One region of the Arthrobacter sp. IK3 genome, then DNA from elsewhere that is predicted to be linked to it. Evidence: riboswitches for the same ligand, from Rfam matches in the RefSeq annotation. Region 1 holds a riboswitch; each other region holds the start of a gene.
What was found. A riboswitch is a leader RNA that binds a small molecule or an ion and turns the genes downstream of it on or off. The one in region 1 is predicted to bind S-adenosylmethionine.
Positions count from the first base shown of each region.

Region 2: it holds a riboswitch for S-adenosylmethionine, as region 1 does, so the genes downstream of both, ACSLGO_RS08765 (MetQ/NlpA family ABC transporter substrate-binding protein) here and ACSLGO_RS04115 (LLM class flavin-dependent oxidoreductase) in region 1, are expected to answer to the same signal.
Region 3: it holds a riboswitch for S-adenosylmethionine, as region 1 does, so the genes downstream of both, ACSLGO_RS09950 (bifunctional o-acetylhomoserine/o-acetylserine sulfhydrylase) here and ACSLGO_RS04115 (LLM class flavin-dependent oxidoreductase) in region 1, are expected to answer to the same signal.
Region 4: it holds a riboswitch for S-adenosylmethionine, as region 1 does, so the genes downstream of both, ACSLGO_RS12280 (flavin reductase family protein) here and ACSLGO_RS04115 (LLM class flavin-dependent oxidoreductase) in region 1, are expected to answer to the same signal.

Region 1 covers NZ_JBPPSW010000002.1:295,108-300,134, reverse strand. The annotation lists gene ACSLGO_RS04130 (SAP domain-containing protein) at 1-155, shown strand, start outside; gene ACSLGO_RS04125 (CoA-binding protein) at 177-593, opposite strand; gene ACSLGO_RS04120 (alpha/beta fold hydrolase) at 678-1,451, opposite strand; gene ACSLGO_RS04115 (LLM class flavin-dependent oxidoreductase) at 1,532-2,926, opposite strand; SAM riboswitch class IV at 2,960-3,075, opposite strand; gene ACSLGO_RS04110 (ABC transporter ATP-binding protein) at 3,475-4,302, shown strand; gene ACSLGO_RS04105 (aliphatic sulfonate ABC transporter substrate-binding protein) at 4,417-5,027, shown strand, end outside.
Region 2 covers NZ_JBPPSW010000005.1:201,911-206,937, reverse strand. The annotation lists gene ACSLGO_RS08785 (ABC transporter permease) at 1-314, shown strand, start outside; gene ACSLGO_RS08780 (sulfate/molybdate ABC transporter ATP-binding protein) at 314-1,399, shown strand; gene ACSLGO_RS08775 (TetR/AcrR family transcriptional regulator) at 1,488-2,171, opposite strand; gene ACSLGO_RS08770 (macrolide 2'-phosphotransferase) at 2,293-3,207, opposite strand; SAM riboswitch class IV at 3,442-3,561, shown strand; gene ACSLGO_RS08765 (MetQ/NlpA family ABC transporter substrate-binding protein) at 3,639-4,520, shown strand; gene ACSLGO_RS08760 (methionine ABC transporter ATP-binding protein) at 4,531-5,027, shown strand, end outside.
Region 3 covers NZ_JBPPSW010000006.1:163,887-168,913, reverse strand. The annotation lists gene ACSLGO_RS09965 (glycoside hydrolase family 2 protein) at 1-146, shown strand, start outside; gene ACSLGO_RS09960 (hypothetical protein) at 261-1,217, opposite strand; gene ACSLGO_RS09955 (VOC family protein) at 1,349-1,990, opposite strand; SAM riboswitch class IV at 2,115-2,231, shown strand; gene ACSLGO_RS09950 (bifunctional o-acetylhomoserine/o-acetylserine sulfhydrylase) at 2,299-3,615, shown strand; gene metX (homoserine O-acetyltransferase MetX) at 3,612-4,748, shown strand; gene ACSLGO_RS09940 (SGNH/GDSL hydrolase family protein) at 4,770-5,027, opposite strand, start outside.
Region 4 covers NZ_JBPPSW010000008.1:133,173-138,199, forward strand. The annotation lists gene ACSLGO_RS12270 (M66 family metalloprotease) at 1-1,658, shown strand, start outside; gene ACSLGO_RS12275 (PhzF family phenazine biosynthesis protein) at 1,716-2,573, opposite strand; gene ACSLGO_RS12280 (flavin reductase family protein) at 2,603-3,109, opposite strand; SAM riboswitch class IV at 3,161-3,280, opposite strand; gene ACSLGO_RS12285 (PhzF family phenazine biosynthesis protein) at 3,406-4,242, shown strand; gene ACSLGO_RS12290 (replication-associated recombination protein A) at 4,357-5,027, shown strand, end outside.

The sequences.
Region 1 (5,027 bases):
CCACCCGGGATACTGCGGCACGGCCGATCGGCCGGCAATTCGAGTTGAACCGCTTCTCGCGGGACTGGCATGCAGCGCATCCCGGCGGCACCAGGGACCAGATGCTCCAGGCCTGGAAGACGCACCGCTCCCTGCCTGTGGACCTGCGGAACTAGGTTTCGCGCGGCGCTCCGCCGCTAGAGCCCGAAACGCCCGGCTTCAATGACCGGGCAGGTGTTCATGACGACGTCGAGCCCGGCGTTCGCGGCACGCCTCGCGGCGTCTTCATCCACCACTCCCAGCTGCAGCCAGACGGCCTTGGCGCCTACCGCGATGGCCTGGTCCACGACGTCCCCCACCTTGGCCGAGTTCACGAAGCAGTCCACAACGTCCACCTGGCCGGGGATCTCCGCCAGCTTCCGGAAACCCTGCTGGCCGTCGAAGGCCTGGCCGGACAGGTTCACGGGAATGATCTCCATGCCCAGGGAGTCCCGGACAAACCGTGAAACCCCCACGGCGGGGCGGGCCGGGTTGTTCGAGAGGCCCACTACCGCCCAGCGGCCTTTAGACGTGAGCAGCCGGGTAACGACCTCGGGATCGTTGCGGTGCGCCATGCGGTACCTCCTTGAGTCGATGCAGGATTCCCACCCTACGCTCAGGGGAAAACGCACCCGGCACCGGGCCTATTCCAGCCGCCTTTAGTTCAGGAACGCCTCGACGGCGGTGGCCAGGATCCGGTCATCAAGCCCGTGCCAGCTCCCCTCCAGCAGCTGGAAAGAACCTTCCGGCAGCAGCTCGGCGGTTTCACGCGCCCATTCGCGCAGCCTGTCATCGCTTCCGGAACTCGCCAGCACCAGGACCGGAACGCGGATACCGGTCAGGGACCGCACATCGGTTTCCAGCAGCAGGGTCAGGTCATAGGAGATGGTGTGCGCGGCCGGCTCGAACGGACTGGTGTCCGAAGACTCAATCATCTCCGGCGGCACCCCGATGGACTCCTGGAACAGCCGTACGGCACCGGCCCGGTCACCTGCCGCCAGCAGCTCATCCAGTTCGGGGCGGATGTCCGGGTCCTCGTCACTGTCTTCGGTGAGCGGCGGTTCCACGGCGATCACGCTCGAAATGACGGCGGACTCCGAGGCGGCCCGCAGCGCCAGGACCGCGCCGGAGGAGGTTCCCAGCAGGGCCGCCGTTCCGCCCGCGGTCTCCACCACCGCCAGCAGGTCGTCTACCTCGGATTCGGGGGTGTACTGTTCCCCGTCCCCGCTCTCACCCTTGCCTCGGCGGTCATAGGTGTAGACGGTGTGCCCGGCGGCCAGCAGTTCGGCAACACCGGCCATCCCCGAGGTGGTCCGGTCCACCATCACGGGGTCCACCACCACCAGCGGCGGGCCTTCTCCCTGCCGTTGCCAGGCAATCGGCGTTCCGTCGGCGGAAAGCACACGTCCTGAGGCTTCGGCTGATGGATCCATGGGGTTCTCCTTAGCTGGAAGCTGCGGGTCCCTCAACGGTAGGAGCGCCGGGGAACCCGGTCAATGGCCGCCCCGGACTCCTAGCCGTTGACGGCGGGGGCCAGCCGGAACTTCGCGCCGCGGTGGTCTTCCGGCAGCTTGTCGCCGGCCCCGAAGAGCTTGTTGCGCAGCGTGCCGGGAGCGTATTCCGTGGGGTAGGCCCCGCGTTTCTGCAGCTCGGGCACCACATACTCCACCACGTCCTCGAAGGTGCCGGGCGTGACGGCGTAGGCCAGGTTGAAACCGTCGACGTCGGTTTCCTCCACCCAGCGGATCAACCCCTCCGCGACCTCCGCACCGGAGCCAACCAGGCGTGGACCAAGGCCGCCGATTCCCGCGCTGGCGGCGATGTCCCGCACCGTCCAGGGAGCGCCGTCGTCGTTCACCTTCTGGAAGTTCGCGGCCGCTGACTGGATGGCATTGGACTTCACGGCACCCAGCGGCTCATCAAGGTTGTAGGTGGAGAGGTCAACCCCCATCCAGCCGGAAAGCAGGGCCAGGGCGCCTTCGTCGCTCGTGTAGCGCTGGTAGTCCTGGTGCTTGGCCTCGGCTTCCTCGGCCGTGGCTGCGGTGATGATGGTCAGCAGGGTGTAGATGCGGATTGAGTGCCGGTCCCTGCCGGCAGCTTCAGCAGCGTCCCGGATCCTGGTGACGGTAGCTTTCAGCTTCTCCGGGGTGGGAGCGCCCACGAACACCGCTTCGGCGTTCTCCGCTGCGAAAGCGATGCCCCGCGGTGAGGCGCCGGCCTGGTAAATCACCGGGGTGCGCTGCGGGGAGGGCTCGGAAATGTGGATTCCGGGGACCTTGAAGTACTTGCCCTCATGGTTGATGTCATGGACCTTGGCGGGGTCGGTGAACACGCCGGATTCCCGGTCCCGCACCACGGCGCCGTCTTCCCAGGAGCCCTCAAGCAGCTTGTAGACCACCTCGAGGTATTCGTCCGCGTGGTTGTAGCGCTCGTCGTGCTCCAGCTGGTCTTCCTGGCCCATGTTGCGTGCCGCGGACGGCAGGTAGCCGGTCACCACGTTCCAGCCCACCCGTCCCTCGGTGAGGTGGTCCAGGGTGGAGAGCCGGCGCGCGAACGGGTACGGGTGCTCGTAGGCCGTCCCGGCGGTGACGCCGAAGCCGAGGTGCTCGGTCACCAGTGCCATCGCGGAAACCAGCAGCAGCGGATCGTTGACGGGCACCTGGGTGCCCTGGCGCAGGGTCGCGTCGTTGGAGGAGCCATAGACGTCATACGTGCCCAGCACGTCGGCAATGAAGATGCCGTCAAACAGGCCGCGTTCGCAGGTCTGCGCCAGGTGTGTCCAGTAGCTGAGCTTGGTGTAGTCCGCCGAGCGGTCGTCGGGATGGCGCCAGAGTCCCGGTGACTGGTGCCCAACGCAGTTCATGTCGAAGGCGTTGAAGCGGATCTGGCGGGCGGGCGTGGTGGCCATGAGGGTCCTTTGCATGCGGGACGCCGCGCAGGGGCGCCGTACTTGCCGCCGGCGGTCTTGCCGGTCGACCGGATCGTCATCTGGGGCACCCCGCTACGGGAGAGGGTTGCCGCCCAACCAGCCAGAGCTTCGCGTTGGGACTCATGATCCTGCGGGTTCAGTATGCGTCGGGCCCCCGGGGTGAGCGCAACCCCGGCCGTGTCACGCGGCGTAACCGCCGCCGTCGTGCTTCCCCTCCCTCATCCACCATCGAGATGACAGAAACTGCCCGTTTCAGCGCTGTAACGTGCAGTTTCTGTCATCTCGATGGAAGAGGAGCGGCATTCGAAATGTTACGCCGGGACTTGCCGGAAACAGGCTCCAGGGCGTTTAGTTGGGTCTTGACCATCCCGAGCGGCTGAGAGACCTGGATCAGTGAAGCCGCAGCAACCCTGGTCGTAGTACTTCCTCCTTGAGGCACTGCGATAGCGAGGTGGACGTCGCAGGAGGCCGGTTTTCGGCAGGACGTTTTCCGTAGGGTGCTACTGCCAGGACCGATGGAGTGTTCAATGACTGCTGTACTGTCCTCTGGGTCCCACGCCGTGTCCGCTGCTGCGCGCACCGCACCGGACACCGCCCTGTCCGTGACGTTCGACGGCGTTGGCCGCAGCTTCGGCTCCGGCGCAGACGCCCACGTGGTGCTCCGCGACATCAACTTTGAAGTCCGTCCCGGCGAAGTCCTGGCGATCCTGGGCTCCAGCGGCTGCGGCAAATCCACGCTGCTCCGCGCCACCGCAGGGCTCGACGCCGCTTCCACCGGCCAGGTGCTCATCGACGGAACCGCTGTCCACGGTATCGACGACCGCTGCGCCGTCGCATTCCAGGAGCCCCGGCTGCTGCCGTGGCAGACCCTGCAGGCCAACGTTGCGATTGGCCTGCCGAAGGGCACCAGCGCCAGCGAAGGCAAGGCCAAGGTTTCCGAACTGCTGAAGCTGGTGGAGCTGGACAGCTTCGCCAAGCACCAGCCCCGCGCGGTGTCCGGCGGCATGGCCCAGCGGGCGTCGCTGGCCCGCGCCCTGGCCCGCAAACCCGGCGTCCTGCTGCTGGATGAACCGTTCGGCGCCCTCGATGCCCTGACCCGGCTGAAGATGCAGGACCTGCTGCTGGACGTGCACCGCGCGGCCCCGGCGACCGTCCTGCTGGTCACGCACGACGTCGATGAAGCCCTCCAGTTGGCTGACCGGATCATCGTGCTGGGCCGCGAACCGGGCAAACCCGGCGCCACCATCACGCAGACCATCACCGTGCCCGGTGCCCGCCCCCGGGACCGCGCCTCTGCCGAGCTTGCCCGAATGCGCGGCGAGCTCCTGGCGAGCCTCGGCGTCGACCGCCACTAGGGCCCCTTTCCACCCGGTCCCGGCGTCCTGCCGGACCAAGCCGCAGCACCTTTGTGCCTGCAACCCCGGTTTTCCCTGAATTTTTTCCGCACCACCCGTCTCGAAGGAATCCCCATGAACAGCCGTTCCAGCTTCTCCCGCCGCCCGCCCCGCTTCTCCCGCCGCCCCCTCACCGCACTGGCAGCCACCGCCGCCGCGGTTTCGCTGGCCCTGACCGGCTGCGTTGCCGGCGAGGATTCCTCCGGCGCTGCCGCCAATGAGGCAGCCGACGGCGGCACCCTGAACATCGACTTCGCCACGTACAACCCGCTCAGCCTGGTGATCAAGGACCAGGGCTGGCTCGAAGCCACCCTCGAAGAGCAGGGCGTGGAGGTCAACTGGGTGCAGTCCGCCGGTTCCAACAAGGCCAACGAGGCCCTGCGGGCCGGAGCGATCGACGTCGGCTCCACCGCCGGTTCGGCAGCCCTGCTGGCCCGCTCCAACGGATCGCCGATCAAGACCATCAGCATCTACTCGCAGCCGGAATGGGCCGGGCTCCTCGTCTCACCCGACTCGGACATCACCTCCGTGGCGGACCTGGCCGGCAAGTCCGTGGCCGCCACCAAGGGTACGGACCCGTACTTCTTCCTGGTCCAGGCCCTGGAAGAGGCCGGCCTGAGCACCTCCGACGTGACGGTGGAGAACCTGCAGCACGCTGACGGCCGCACCGCCCTCGAGAACGGTTC
Region 2 (5,027 bases), on a different contig from region 1:
TCCTGCGCCGGGTTACCGTACCGCTGGTCCTCCCCGGCCTGGCAAGCGGTGCGGTGCTCTCCTTTGCCCGCTGCCTGGGCGAATTCGGTGCCACCCTTGCCTTCGCAGGCAGCCTGCAGGGGGTCACGCGGACCCTCCCGCTGGAAATTTACCTGCAGCGGGAGGCCGACGCGGACGCTGCGGTGGCGCTTTCGCTCGTGCTCGTCCTGGTAGCCGTAGTTGTGGTGGGGCTGTCCTACCGGTCTGCTCCGGCACGCTCCGCGGACACGCGTTCCGCCGGCGGACGTTCAGCCACGGCAGGAGCAGCCGACTAATGGGGCTGCGGATCGAGGCGGTGCTTCCGGAACGGGGGATAGACGTCCGTTTTGACGTTGGAGACGGAGAGACCGTGGCCCTGCTCGGTCCGAACGGGGCGGGGAAGTCGACCGTTGTTTCGCTTCTGGCCGGCCTGGTCCATGCCGACGACGGACGGGCCGAATTGAACGGCACCACGCTCTTCCACCGCGCCAAGGGCAAAGGCATGTCCCTGCCGGCATATCGACGCGGAACATCTCTCCTTGCCCAGGAAGCGCTGCTTTTTCCGCACCTGAGTGCGGAGGAGAACGTTGCGTTCGGTCCGCGCAGCACGGGTGTTCCGCGCAGGAAGGCACAGGCAGCTGCCCGTCGCTGGCTCGCCGAAGCTGATGCCGCTGCACTGGCCGCCAAACGGCCGGGGGAACTTTCGGGTGGCCAGGCGCAGCGCGTGGCGCTGGCCCGTGCCCTGGCTGCGGAACCGGACCTGCTGCTGCTGGATGAGCCGATGGCCGCCCTGGATGTTGAAACGGTTCCGCTGATGCGCAGGCTGCTGAAGCGGGTGCTGGCCGGGCGCAGCGCCCTGATCGTCACGCATGACGTGCTCGATGCCCTGACCCTGGCCAACCGGGTCCTGGTAATGCAGGAAGGCCGGATCGTCGAGTCCGGCCCGCCGGCCGAAGTGCTGCGCCGCCCGCAGAACCCCTTCACGGCCAGCCTTGCCGGGCTCAACCTGGTTCGGGGGAACGTCCGCGGGAACCGCCTCCTGGCTGCCGGAGGACTGTCGTTCGCAGTGCCCGACGCCGGCGCTGGTGTACAGGGCGTCCCGCTGCTAGCCGTGTTTCCGCCGTCGGCCATTGCGGTTCGAAGGCCCGGCGCCGCCGGCACGGCGGACCCGGGCCGGGAGATCCTCGGCGTAACGGTGACGGACCTTGAGCCCCAGGGGGACCGGATCCGGGTGCGGGGCGCCGGACTGGCGGCGGACATCAGCCCCGCCGCCGCGGCTGAATTGTCCCTGGTGGTGGGCGAGGAGGCGGAGTTCCTGCTCGATGCTTCCGCAGTGACCAGCTACCCGGCTTCGGCGGTACCGGGGTGGCGCACCGTTTAATACAGCTTGATGGGGAGACTACGCCAGAATGGAAGCCTGCTCCGACGCATGGGCATTGTTCACCAGGATCTCGAGGCGGCCAAAGCTCTCAACTGGCTCGGCTGGATTCGATGCCACGGATGAAATTCGCCACCAGGAAGTCCAGTGACTGACGGGAGACCTCGTCGTTGATGCTGCGGTGTCCGAAGCGGTTGGCCCGGGGATGGCCGTCAGTGTCCTGCGGCTCCGGTTCGCCTGCGTCCTGCCCGGACCCGGCCGGTGCGGAAGCAGCCGGATTAGACCCCGCCCGCGCAGGGGAGGCACCTGCCGGGCCGGCAGCCCCGGCAACGGTCACGGTGCCGATGACTGCGGCCGAGATGCCCAGCAGGCAGTCGAAACCCTCGTCTTCATCCAGGCCGGCGGCGGAGAGCGCGGACAGCAGCCGTTCCACATCAGCCGGCGCGGCGAGGTTGACCAGGCTGCGGGGGCTAAGAATGATGCCAAGCAGCCAGGGGTGGGCAGTGAAGGTCCGCCATAGGGATCCGGCCATGTGGGCCAGCATGTCCTGCCACCGCTGTTCGCCCTCTGGCAGCAGTGAATGGCTCTTCACGGCGTCAGCCATCAGCAGGAGCAGCTCCCCGCGCCCCGCAACGTGGCGGTAGAGCGCCATGGCGGAGACACCAAGATCTCCGGCGACCCGGCGCATGCTGACCGCCTCCAGGCCCTCTTCATCCGCTATCCGCGCCGCCGTTCGGGCAATACCTGCGGGGCTGAGCGGCTGGTTCGCTGCCATGGGACTGCCTCCGAGCGGTTGTACCGGTTCATTCCCGGACTGCCTGCCGAATCCGGTTCCGTTTACAGTGTAAACCCGTTCAGCGGCAATCCCAGGGTGGAGGAAAATCGATGCGCCGCCCCTAGGACTGCAGCAACTGGGCCCGGGCGGCTTCCCGGTGTTCCGGCCGGCCGGTGGTCAGGGCGAACATCGCGTAGTTCAATGGACCGGCAGCGATCAGTGCACTGCAGCGCTCAGCCAGGCGGGGCTCGGCAACGCCCGCCGTGTCCCGGTAGCGGCTCACCACGGCGTCGAAGGAATCCGGAGAGACGAGCCGGACATACATAAACTCCAACGCCGGGTCGCTGACTTTGGCTGTGGTCCAGTCCAGGACCGAGACGATCCGGTCAGCATCATCGAGGAGGAGATGGGCCGGGTACAGCTCGCCGTGCGTGAGTACCGTACGTTCCGGCCACAACCCGTCGTCATCGAGCCACCGCCGCCAGCCGTCAAGTAGGCCCGAATCAATGCGGAACTCAGCCAGCGCGTCATCGAGTGCCCTGGCCCAGCGTGCGCGGACTTGTTCAGGGGTCTCAACGGGGACGCCGGCGGCTGCAGCGGCGAGCGTGTCGGTGCCGTGCAGGGAGGCTATGAGGTCTCCCAATGACGCGAGGTAGCCGCTCGACGCCGGGTCGAAATGCCAGACCGGCTGGTTTCCTTCACCGATGGTGAGGCCCGGACTCCCCGGGAGGAGCGGGTAAGCGACAAGGTCCGGTTCCTGGATCTTCCAGTCGGGCACTGCGACGCTGAGCCGCGGCCGTACGAAGGCAAGTATCGCTTCCTCACGTTCCTGGTTCGCTGCGACGTCCGGGCGGCGCGGCAGCCGCAGCACCCACGTCTTCCCGGTACCGGACTCCGCAGCAAAGACAACCCGGTAATCGAGGCCCGCTTCATTGAATTCAACAGAGTCTGCATCCAGGAACAATCCATGGGACGCTGCCAGCGCGCAGACCTCCTTAGGTGCAGGCGGGACTTCCGCTGCCGTCTCAGGGCTCATTGCTTCCTCTCTCCGGGGGCATCCCACACTCATCCGCTGGCAGACCCGGTGGGACCATGCCTCCCAGCTTTACCCATTGGGGCGCCGTTTGGGAATCCGGGCCGGACGTACCGAAACCGTCCGCACCGCGGATTTGTGTCCTTCTGTTGCGGACATGGTCTCCGTGTGACGGCACGCGACGCCGAACGTCAGTGGAGTGGCACCTGGGGCTTTCCGGTCCTAGCGTGATCCATGAATCAAGAGTTCCAGCCACAGGCCCTGGCCGGCTGGACAGCAACCCTCTCGTCGTAAGCGGGGTGCTCCAGGTGAAGATTCGGCCCTGCCGCGGGACTTCCCGCAGGGCAAGTACGGCGCCGGGCACTGCCCTCACAGCGGCCAGCGCACCCCTTCTTCGCGGCCCGCCGCGATCCTGACCGGAGAGAAACCACAAAATGAAGATCAACCGGAAGTTCCTTGCCCTTGCCGCCGTGCCGCTCCTTCTCGCGGGAGCGGCGGCCTGCGGTTCAGCCGAGGGTGACGAAGGAACCGTCAAAATCGGCGTCGTCGGTGCCAGTGATCCCTACTGGGCGACGTACGAGGAAGCGGCCGAGGCCGAGGGCATCGACGTCGAAATCATTGATTTCGCAGAGTACACGCAGCCCAATCCGGCGCTGACTGAGGGGGAGCTGGACCTGAACCAGTTCCAGCACATCATCTACCTTGCGCGCTACAACGAATCCTCCGGCGAGGATCTGGTGCCGGTGGGTTCCACCGCCATCTATCCGCTGGGCCTGTACTCCACCCAGTACGGTTCGGTGGAAGACATCCCCGCCGGTGCCACCGTGGCGGTGCCCAATGACGAAAGCAACCTGGCCCGGGGTCTTCTGGTGCTGCAGTCCGCAGGGCTCGTCTCGCTTACCGACGGCGGCAGTGCCTTCGCCACCCTTGATGACATTGATGAGGCAAAGTCCAAGGTGAAGGTCACCACCCTGGAAGCCTCGCTCACGCCTACCTCGCTGCCGGACGTTGCTGCGGCGATCATCAACAACGACTTCGTCGAAGACGCCGGGCTCAGCGCTGCCGACGCCATAGCCCAGGACGACCCCGCGGATCCCAAGGCGATTCCGTACGTGAACATCTTCGCTGCCCGCGCGGGTGAGGAGGAAAACGCCACGTACCAGAAGCTGGTGGAAATCTACCAGGACACCCAGGCGGTGCAGGACGGTGTCCAGAAAGCCTCGGGCAACACTGCCCGCTTCCTGAAAGTGCCGCAGGCGGACCTGCAGGCGTCCCTCGCGGATGTCCAGGAAGACATTCGGAACCTGGGCAAGTAAACGCGGAACCATGGCCCTCATAACACTGCGCAGCGTCACTAAGATCTATCCGGCTGCCCGGAAGGGCAACCTGGCAGTCAACGCCCTGGAAGACATCAGCCTGGAGATTGAACCGGGGGAGATCTTTGGAATCATCGGGTACTCCGGGGCGGGCAAGAGCACCCTCGTCAGGCTCATCAACGGGTTGGAAACCTGCACGTCCGGAGACATCACGGTGGACGGCCGCAGTGTCTCCGGTGTGCCGGAGAGGAAGCTGAAGACACTCCGCCAGGACATCGGCATGATCTTCCAGCAGTTCAACCTCTTCAGTTCCAAGACCGTGCGGAACAACATCGCGTATCCGCTGCGGGTCGCCGGGCGGAGCAGGGCCCAAATCGCCGAACGCACCAATGAGCTCCTTGAATTCACCGGGCTCGCGGACAAGGCCGACAGCTACCCTGAACAGCTTTCCGGGGGGCAGAAGCAGCGCGTCGGGATTGCACGTGCCCTGGCCGCCTCGCCGAAGAT
Region 3 (5,027 bases), on a different contig from region 1:
GCCTTGCCGCCACCGTCTACACCCAGCTCACCGACGTCGAGGATGAGGTCAACGGGCTGCTCACCTACGACCGCCGGGTGCTCAAGGTGGATCCCGCCGTCGTCCGCGGTTTGAACGCGGACCTGCTTCGTGCCTTCGTCCGGTAGCCTGCCGGTTCTGCTGCCGGTTTCCACGGAATCGACCGCCTAGCAGTTCTGCTCCCGGTTAGAACCGGCAGCAGAACTGCCAGTCGTGAGCGGATATCGGAACTGGCAGCGGGATCATCGACGTCGTTTTCGGGGCAGACCCGCCCTCACCAGCCGCTGGACCAGTCCGTCGGGATTCTGCGGTGAACCTTGGAGATCGGTCCAGGACCATCGCACGAATCCCACACCAGTCGCCCGAATGGCGTCTTCACGCCGCTTCTCCCGAACGAGCGTCTCCCAGGACGGCTGCATTGTTTGGGTGCGGGGATCCCCAACGTTTCGTCCGTACTTCACAGCACCGTCGAATTCGCCGACCAGTCTGTGTTCGCGCCAAAAGAAGTCAGTGCGGCCGAGGAGTTTTCCGCCGGGGGACCGGAATTCCTGCTGCAGTTCCGGTGCTGGAAACCCATGCCGGCGGAGGATAGCTCGGGAGAACGACTCACCCGGTGATTCAGAGCGGGCGTCAGCGAACTCCAGGACCCGTAATGCCCGGCTACGTTTGGCGGAATCCGGAAGCCTGCCTGCAACAAGGCGAAGGTCATCTTTGCTGAGCGGAGAGAACCCTTTCAACATGTCAGGACGGAGGGCATGGTCCATAGCTGGAAGGGCCCGTTCAAAGGGCAGATAGGCGGCCATGTCAATAACGGTCTGCGCGCGGGACGTGAGTTCCACCCCGGCATACACAACCAGTGGATCCAGCAGTTTCCGCCTGGTCCAACGCAGGTCGCCCCGGCGCCGGCCGTGCGAACGGGTGGATGCCAGAAGCAGAATCTCAGGCAACGCACCGACGACGGGAATGCCCCAAATGACTGCTGCCGTCTCCTGTACCAGGACGCGGGTCCCCACGGCGGACTCGACAGCCGCCAGTATCCTTAGCCGTTCACGCTCCCGGGGAGGCAACCGGCCCCATGCGACAGCGTCGACGTAAACGCCGCGCCTCAGACGAACCAGTTCCCCGGCCAGGCAACGTTCGGACAGTGGCTTGCCCAGTCCGGCATGACCGTCGGCTACGAATAAAAGTTCTGCATCCATTCCGTAGCTCTACGGGCAGGCAAGCAATCCCACCAGTGTCCTGGCCCCAAATGTGGATGACAGGGAGCCGACTGGTTTGCGGTTCTGCTGCCAGCTGCAACTGGCAGCAGAACCGCAGACCGGAGCTAGAACTAGATCTCGACGAGACCCTTCTCGGTGGCAAAGGTGACGGACATGATGCCGGGGGTGCCCTTGGGAGAGACCCAGGTGACATCCACGGACTCGAGCGGCTTTTCGACGGGCATGCCCAGCCACTCGGTCACCCGTGCGGCCGAGCCGGCAATGGTGAGCGACTGCAGCGAGACGGTGCCTTCCAGGGCACGGGAGGGGTGAAGGTCTGCCTTGTCCTCATCCCAGCGGAGCATGTAGGGAACCTGCGGGTCGGCGATCAGCCCGTTGATGCCGATCTGCCGCCAGGTGAGTTCCTGTCCGTCGGGGAACTTGCGGTTGCCGGGGACGGAGGAGCGGCCAAGGCGTTCTTCGAAGGGAGCAAGGTCCTCAACGGCAACACACCAGCCCATCCAGCCGCCGCCGGCGTCGGAGCGTGCACGGACGGCTTGTCCAAACGGGGCCTTGTCCGAGGCGGGGTGGTTCAGTACTTCAACAACCTCAACATACTGGTGGTTGGCCAGCGGGAGGATCATGTTGCGGGTACCGAAACGGGGATGGACTCCGCCTTTGACGAAGTCAGTTCCCAGGGCAGCAGCAATGCGTTCCGTGGTGGCCAGCAGGCCGTCGGATTCGCAGGCGTAAGAGACGTGATCCAGGCGCATGCGAACATCTTGGCACGTTGTGACCTGTGTCTCGACTAAGGCAAGCCTAAGCGCCGTAATGCGGCACTTTCACGCTGCGTCATATGGGTTGCACAACTGCCGGAGCGTTGGTTCTATTGGTACAGGTCATGAGTGCCAGCAGATAGCCCCGGCTTGCTGGCCGGCAACCCTCCAACCGCGGTGGGGTGCCCCGGGTGAAGACCTGGCCGTACGCAAACAGGCGTACCGGCAAGCGCGGGCCACACGTGTCGCTCCGGAGTATCCCGGACTCGACCCTGTGGGGCCCCTGGTCATAAAGGGAGCACACAATGTCTGCCAACTGGTCCTTCGAAACACGCCAGATCCATGCAGGTCAGGAGCCCGACGCCGTAACCGGCGCCCGCGCCCTGCCCATCTACCAAACCTCGTCCTTCGTCTTTCCCAGCGCCGAAGCGGCAGCCAACCGGTTCGCGCTGGCGGAACTCGAACCGATCTACACCCGGATCGGCAACCCCACCCAGGAAGCGGTGGAGAACCGCATTGCGTCCCTGGAGGGGGGCCTCGGAGCGCTGCTGCTCGCCTCCGGCCAGGCAGCCGAAACGTACGCCATCCTGAACCTCGCCCAGGCCGGCGACCACATTGTGGCCAGCCCCAGCCTTTACGGGGGCACGTACAACCTCTTCAAGCAGACGCTGAAGAAGTTCGGCATCGACGTCACGTTTGTTGCTGACCCGGACAACCTCGACCAGTGGCGCGAAGCGGTGCGGCCCAACACCAAGGCCTTCTTCGGCGAGGTGGTGTCCAATCCCCGCCAGGACGTCCTGGACATTGAGGGGATTTCCGGCGCGGCGCATGAGGCAGGCGTCCCGCTAATCGTGGACAACACGCTCTCCACTCCGTACCTGATCCGTCCCATTGAATGGGGAGCGGACATCGTGGTGCACTCGGCCACCAAGTACCTCGGCGGGCACGGCACCGTTATTGCCGGCGTGATCGTGGACTCCGGAAACTTCGACTTTGGTGCGGACCCGGAGAAGTTCCCCGGCTTCAACACCCCTGACGAGAGCTACAACGGACTCGTCTACGCGAGGGACCTCGGCGCCGGCGGCGTCCTCGGGGCCAACCTGGCCTACATCCTCAAGGCCCGGGTCCAGCTGCTCCGGGACCTCGGTTCGGCGCTGTCTCCGTTCAATGCGTTCCTCCTCGCCCAGGGGCTGGAGACCCTCAGCCTGCGCGTGGAGCGGCACGTCGAAAACGCCGTCGCCGTCGCGCAGTGGCTTGAAGCGCACGACGACGTTATCTCGGTTGCGTACGCAGGGCTTGAGTCGAGCCCGTGGTACGAGAGGGGACGCAAGTACGGTCCCCGGGGAACCGGAGCGATTGTGTCCTTTGAAATTGAAGGCGGTGTGGAAGCAGGCAAGCGCTTCGTCGATGGGCTCGAACTGCACTCGCACGTGGCCAACGTGGGGGACGTGCGCTCCCTGGTGATCCACCCGGCGTCCACGACCCACAGCCAGCTCGGGGCCGAGGCCCAGGCGGCGGCGGGCGTCAGCCCGGGGCTGGTCCGCCTCTCGGTTGGCCTTGAGCACATCGATGACATCATTGCGGATCTCGATGCCGGTTTCCGCGCCGCCAAGGGAGCATGAAGTACAGCGTGACCACCTACCCGCCTGCACCGCAGCACCCTGTCCGCGTTCTTGACGGGGTGCTGCGGTACGCCCCCATCGGTGACCTCAAACTCGAAACCGGCGGTGTCCTTCCGGACGTTGTGCTGGGCTACGAAACCTGGGGCGAGCTGAACAGCGACGCGTCCAACGCCGTCCTTGTTCCGCATGCCTTGACGGGGAGTACTCACGTTGCGCAAGGCAGTTCGGATGAGCCGGGCTGGTGGGACGGACTGGTCGGCCCGGGGAAGACCATCGACACCGACCGCTTCTTCGTTGTCTCCATCAACATGCTCGGGGGTTGTTACGGTTCCACCGGGCCGGGGTCCGCGGATCCGGACGGACTGCCGTGGGGTTCGCGCTTTCCGTTCGTGACCATTCGGGATTCCGTGCACGCCGAAGCCCGGCTGGCGGACCAGCTGGGCATCCGGCGCTGGCACACGGTGCTGGGCGGATCGCTCGGCGGCGCCCGGGCACTCGAGTGGGCGGTAACGGAACCCGAACGGGTGGCCCGGTGCGCGGTGATAGCAGCGACGGCGGCCAGCACCGGTGAGCAGATCGCCTTTGCCCAGGCGCAGGTGGCGGCAATCCGTTTGGACCCGGACTACAACGGCGGGGACTACTACAACGGCCGTGCCCCCGTGGCGGGACTGGGCCTGGCGCGGCGGATTGCGCACATTACCTACCGGTCCGAGGCCGAACTTCAGTACCGGTTCGGCCGGACGCCGCAGCCGGGGGAGGACCCGCTCGGTGCTGCCCTCCCGGCAGAACGCGGCCGCTACCAGGTGGAGAGCTACCTGGACCACCAGGGGACAAAGCTCGCAGGAAGGTTCGACGCCAACAGCTACGTCATCCTCACCGAGGCGCTGATGAGCCACGATGTCACCCGGGGCCGGGGCAGCCTGAGCGAAGCGCTTGCCGCTGTCCGGGCTCAGTTCCTCGTGGCCGCGGTGGACTCGGACCGGCTGTATTTCCCGGAACAGTCCTACGAACTGGCAGCCGCGCTTCCCGGCGAGAACCGCGTGCACCTGATCAGCGCGCCCATTGGACACGACGGGTTCCTCACCGACGTGCTCCAGCTCGGGGACGTGCTGCGGAAGGATTTCTTCGGCTAGGCGCCTGCTCCGCGGAGGAACCTAGCCCTGGCCCGCAGGCCCGGCGCCGGCGGTTTGCGCCCCGGCAGCCTCGGAGGAGCCCTGCGGCATCCGCTTTCCGAAGAACGGGCCGGCGTCCGGGCGCTTGGGTGAGATGCCGTCGCCGGAGGAGCGGCGGCGGACCCGCCGCATCACCCACGGCATCAGGTATTCACGGGCCCAGAACAGGTCCTCGGAACGTGCCGTCCGCCAGTTCTTGGGCGGCAGTTCCTTCACCCGTGCCGGTTCCAGGGTGTGCGG
Region 4 (5,027 bases), on a different contig from region 1:
TGGGCGGGTACAACCCTGCGAAGCCGGAGCAAACAGTCCTCTACCCCGCGTTCCGCAGCAACTACGGCAACGTTTTCCGCCTTCCGCAGGCGGATACCGCAACCACGGATTCAACCCGCCGCTGCTGGCTTGAGGTCACCTTCGCCGACGGCCGGGTGGATAGGACCGCGCTGCAGGCCAGCGACGGTGTCAAGCAGTTCAACGTCAACCTGGCGCATTCCGACCAGCCGTCCGGGGCATCGATGTACTGCCGCATCAACGGGACAACCACCAAGCTGGGCAACTCGATTTCAATTGCGCCGAACCAGGAACCGCTGCGTCCCGCCGTGGTGATTGGGCAGGACGCCGGGTACGAAGCCCTGCGGGCCGTTGAGCTGCCGGAGCTTGAGGCGAAGCTGCAGGCCGTAGCAGGCCGCGCGGCGCCGGTGCTGGATACCGAGGGAACCGTGCTCCTGGCGAGCTGGAAGGACGATCTGCGGGGACTCAGTTCGGCCGCCCGGGACATCGCCGATTCTGTCCTGGCGCAGACGGAGACCGCCGCCTCGGTGGACGCTTTCATCCGGCTCAACCAGGAGCCGCTCGAGTCGGGGAATGCGGCCGTGACCGCTGAACTGTTCTCGCTGCTGGACACAGCCGGTTTCACCGAGAGCACCACCCGGGTGCTCCCTGCGGGTGGAAGCCTGCTGGTAGACGGCGGCCACTGCCTGGTGCTGGGAGAAGACCTCGGCGTCACCGTGCCCAAGGACAAAACGCTGTGCGCCGACACGGCCGCCCAGCGCTGGTTCCAGGATGCGCGCGGAGCCATTCACAGCGAACTGCGTCCTGACCTGTGCCTGGTGGCCGGAACGCCGGTCAGCACGTCCCCGTGTGCCCGGACGTCGGGAGCCCAGGTGTGGATCCAGGAAGCTGACGGACACCTCAAGAGCGCTGTCTCGAGCTATCTGGACTTCTACCGCAACCAGGGAATTGCGGGAATGTACGGGAGGACAAACGGCTCCAACCAGGTCTGGACCGGGCTGGCTGCGGCCGGCAGCCCCGGGACGGCCGTGCTGAGCGCGGCCAGTCTCGCTACTATCGCCGGCCTGGATTTCGCCGTTGCGTCAACGGACGCGTTTATCCGGGTGAACGGAGCAGGCCTTGAAGCCGGGGACCCGGCTGCCGCAGCAGAGCTCAAATCCCTCCTGGCCGCGAATGGATTCATGGAAAGCTCCGAGAAGTACCTGCCGGAGGGCAGCCGGCTGCAGGTCAACAACGGCCACTGCCTGGTGTTGGGGGAGGACCTCGGCGTCACCGTGCCCATCAGCAAGAACGCCTGCGCGGATACGGATGAGCAGCGCTGGTTCATGGACACCCGCGGCGCCATCCACAGCCAGGCCCGCCCCGACCTGTGCCTGGTGCCGGCAACTCCGGTAAAGGCAGCGCCGTGCGCACCGGCTGACGGATCCCAGGTATGGCTTCCGGAGGCTGACGGGCACATCAAGAGCGCCGTCTCGAGCTACCTCGACTTCTACCGGGAGCGGGGATTCGCCGGCATGTACGCGAAGAACTCGGGCGCAAACCAAATCTGGACCGGACTCCAGGCAGCTGCGAATCCGGGACTGGCCGCACTGAATTCCGACAGTCTGGCTGTGCTGTTCCGGGTGGGACTTGATGCCTAGCTGAGCCCCCGGTGGTGCGCGTCCGGAGGCAGCGACGCACACCACCGGGCCGGCGCATCAGATCCTGATGGTCCCGGAGATGAGGGTCCTGGACTCGCCGCCCACCCAAATGTCCCCGCCGTCGGCTTCCACCTGGACGCGGCCGGTTCGGCCCAGGACCGTCCCCTGCGCGGCGGTGTACGTCGACGGCGCCCTTCCACTGCCAATCAGCCACTGAGCTGCACCGGCGTTGAAACTCCCCGTCACGGGGTCCTCACAGGGAAGCTCATCGGAGATGAAGGTGCGTACTTCAAACTCGCTCGCGGCGCCGCCGGGGTGCGGGCCGATGACGCCGACGGCCAGGCCGGCCATGGCCGGGTAGTCGGGCCGGATGGCCAGTACCTGAGCTGCCGATTCGAGCAGCACACCGATCCACTCTGGCCCGTTGACCAGCCAGGCAGCGTCCTTCAGCGCCTCACGGGGAAGCCCCAGGCCGGCCGCCACACGGTCCAGGACGTCCCGGGCAACAGGCCCGAACCGTGTCAGTTCCGGAGCCGCGAAGGCCAGCAGGCCGGCGTCGTCCGCCTTGATCCGCACCAGGCCGGCGGCGGATTCCTGGACGAGGATGCCTTCCTGCCGGGGTTTGCCTCCGGCTTCCAGCCAGGCATGGGCAGAGCCGAGGGTGGGATGCCCGGCGAACGGCAGCTCCTCGGTGGGCGTGAAGATCCGGACACGGTAGTCGGCCTTCGGAGCCGTTGGCGGGAGGAGGAACGTGGTCTCGGCCAGGTTGGTCCAGTTCGCAAACTGCTGCATCCGGGCGGTGCTGAGCCCGGAGGATTCAAGGACGACGGCAAGCGGATTGCCGCCGAAGGCCTCGGAACTGAACACATCAATCTGGGCGAACGGGCGGTCGGACGCGGGAGTTTCGGGAGTCACTATCTGAGCTTAGTGAAGTGGGTGCCGGCTCAGGCAAATGCCGGAACCGCGAGATTCCGGAAGGCAGAGCCGTGAAAGACCAGCGGCTCATGTGCGCCGTCGTGGGTTGAGTAGCCGTGGACGCGGAGCAGGACGACGGCGTGATCCCCGGCAGGTATCTCGTTCTCGACTGACGTTTCGAGCCAGAGGGCGGCCTCGTCCAGGAACAGGGCGCCCGTTTCGGTTTCGTGCAGGCTCAGCCCGGCAAAGCGGTCGCCGTCGCGGGAAGCGATCTGGCGGCAGACGCCGTCGTGCCCCGTGCCTAGGACAGACACGCCAATCCGTCCGGCAGTCCGCAGAACCGGCCAGGTGCGGGAAGTGTTCTGCACCGCGAACATGACCAGGGGCGGATCCATGGAGACGCCGACGGTGAAGGAGGACGCCACGATTCCCTGCGGTGCGCCGTCGATTTCCGCGCAGAGGGCTGCAATGCCGGATGGGAAGCGTCCAAAGGCCTGGCGCAGTGCGTTGGGATGGAGATCGGTTTCAAGTGCCATGGGGATTCCTCTGCCTGACGCGCAGCCTGCTGCGTGAACCGCGGAAGGCCAGCGCTGTACTTGCCGGACCGGGAGATCCACCGGAACGGCCGAATCGTCACCTGGAGCACCCCGCTACGGCGAGAGGGTTGCCGTCCAGCCGGCCAGGGCCTGTGGCTGGAACTCTTGATTCTGGCTACCAATCTAGGAGCCGTAATGTCCCGGGGCAAACATCCGTCACATTACGGCCACGCCGGGCAACACTTCGTAACGGCACGTCTTCCCGCACTCCCGCAGACAGCCATTACAGTGTCCGCATGAGACAACGCTGGTTCAAACAGGTAGACGTCTTCGGCAGCAAGCCGTATCAGGGCAACCCGCTGGCCGTGGTCCTGGATGGAGAAGACCTCGACGACGAGGCGATGCTGCAGTTCGCCCGCTGGACGAACCTCTCCGAAACCACTTTTGTCCTTCCCGCTACGCAGGACGAGGCGGATTACCGGGTGCGGATCTTCACGCCCGGCGGGGAGATTCCGTTCGCCGGACATCCGACGCTGGGAACCTGCCACGCGTGGACCGAGGCCGGCAACACACCGATCAAGCCCGGGCTGGTGGTGCAGGAATGCGGAATCGGGCTGGTGCCCCTGCGCGTCAACGCGGGCCTGGCGGCGTTTGCGGCTCCCCGGCTGATCCGCACCGGGCCGGTGGAGGAAGGGACACTGGCGCGCGTGACGGCTGCACTGGGGCTTACTCCGGACCAGGTCCGCGGACACCAGTGGGTGGACAATGGTCCCGGCTGGCTGGGCCTGCTGCTCCCGGATGCGGAGACCGTACTCTCGCTGCGTCCGGACCACGCCGCCATCGGCGACCTTCGGGTGGGTGTGATTGGCCCGCAGCCGGAATCAGCCGAGACGGACTTCGAGGTCCGCGCGTTCGCGCCCGGCCTGGGCGTGTCCGAGGATCCGGTTACCGGAAGCCTCAACGCCGGACTGGCCCAGTGGCTGATCGGCGACGGAATCGCCGAGGAACGCTACACCGTCACCCAGGGCACCGCTGTCCACCGCTCCGGGCTGGTCAGGGTCTTCACCCGCGAGGGGCGCATCTGGATCGGCGGGGAGTCTGTCACCTGCATCGACGGCTCCGTTTCCCTCTAATCCCATCCAGATGACAGAAACTGCACGTATGGAGCCCCATACGTGCAGTTTCTGTCATTTCGTTTGCGGGACGGGCGGAAACGCGGGGGGAGAGGGCACGGGTAGCCTTGAAGCGTGAATGACTTGTTCAACAGCGGCGAGGACCAGGACCAGCAGGACTACGACGACGACGCCGCGGAGACAGACTCCCGGCAGCGCCCGCGCAGCCCGCTTGCGGTACGCATGCGCCCGCGCAGCCTCGATGAGGTTGTTGGCCAGCAGCACCTGCTGGCCCCCGGGTCACCGCTGCGCACCCTGGCCGAAGCCCCGCAGGGCGGCCCGGCAGGCCCGTCCTCGGTCATGCTCTGGGGGCCGCCCGGAACCGGCAAGACCACCCTTGCGCACGTCGTGGCGCGGGGACAGGGCCGGAAGTTCGTTGAACTCTCGGCAATCACGTCCGGCGTCAAGGACGTCCGCCGGGTCATGGACGACGCGCTCACCGCCCGGGACCTGCACGGCATCACCACCGTCCTGTTCCTGGACGAGATTCACCGCTTCAACAAGGCACAGCAGGATGCGCTGCTGCCGGGAGTGGAGAACAGATGGGTTGTCCTGATTGCGGCAACCACGGAGAATCCGTCCTTCTCCGTGGTGTCCCCGCTGCTTTCCCGTTCCCTGCTGCTGACTCTCAAGCCCCTGACCGAAGCGGACATTTCCGGGCTGCTGCAGCGCGCCGTCGAAGATGAGCGGGGGCTGGCCGGCCGGGTCAGTCTCAGTGATGAAGCCCTTGAGCACCTGGTGCGCCT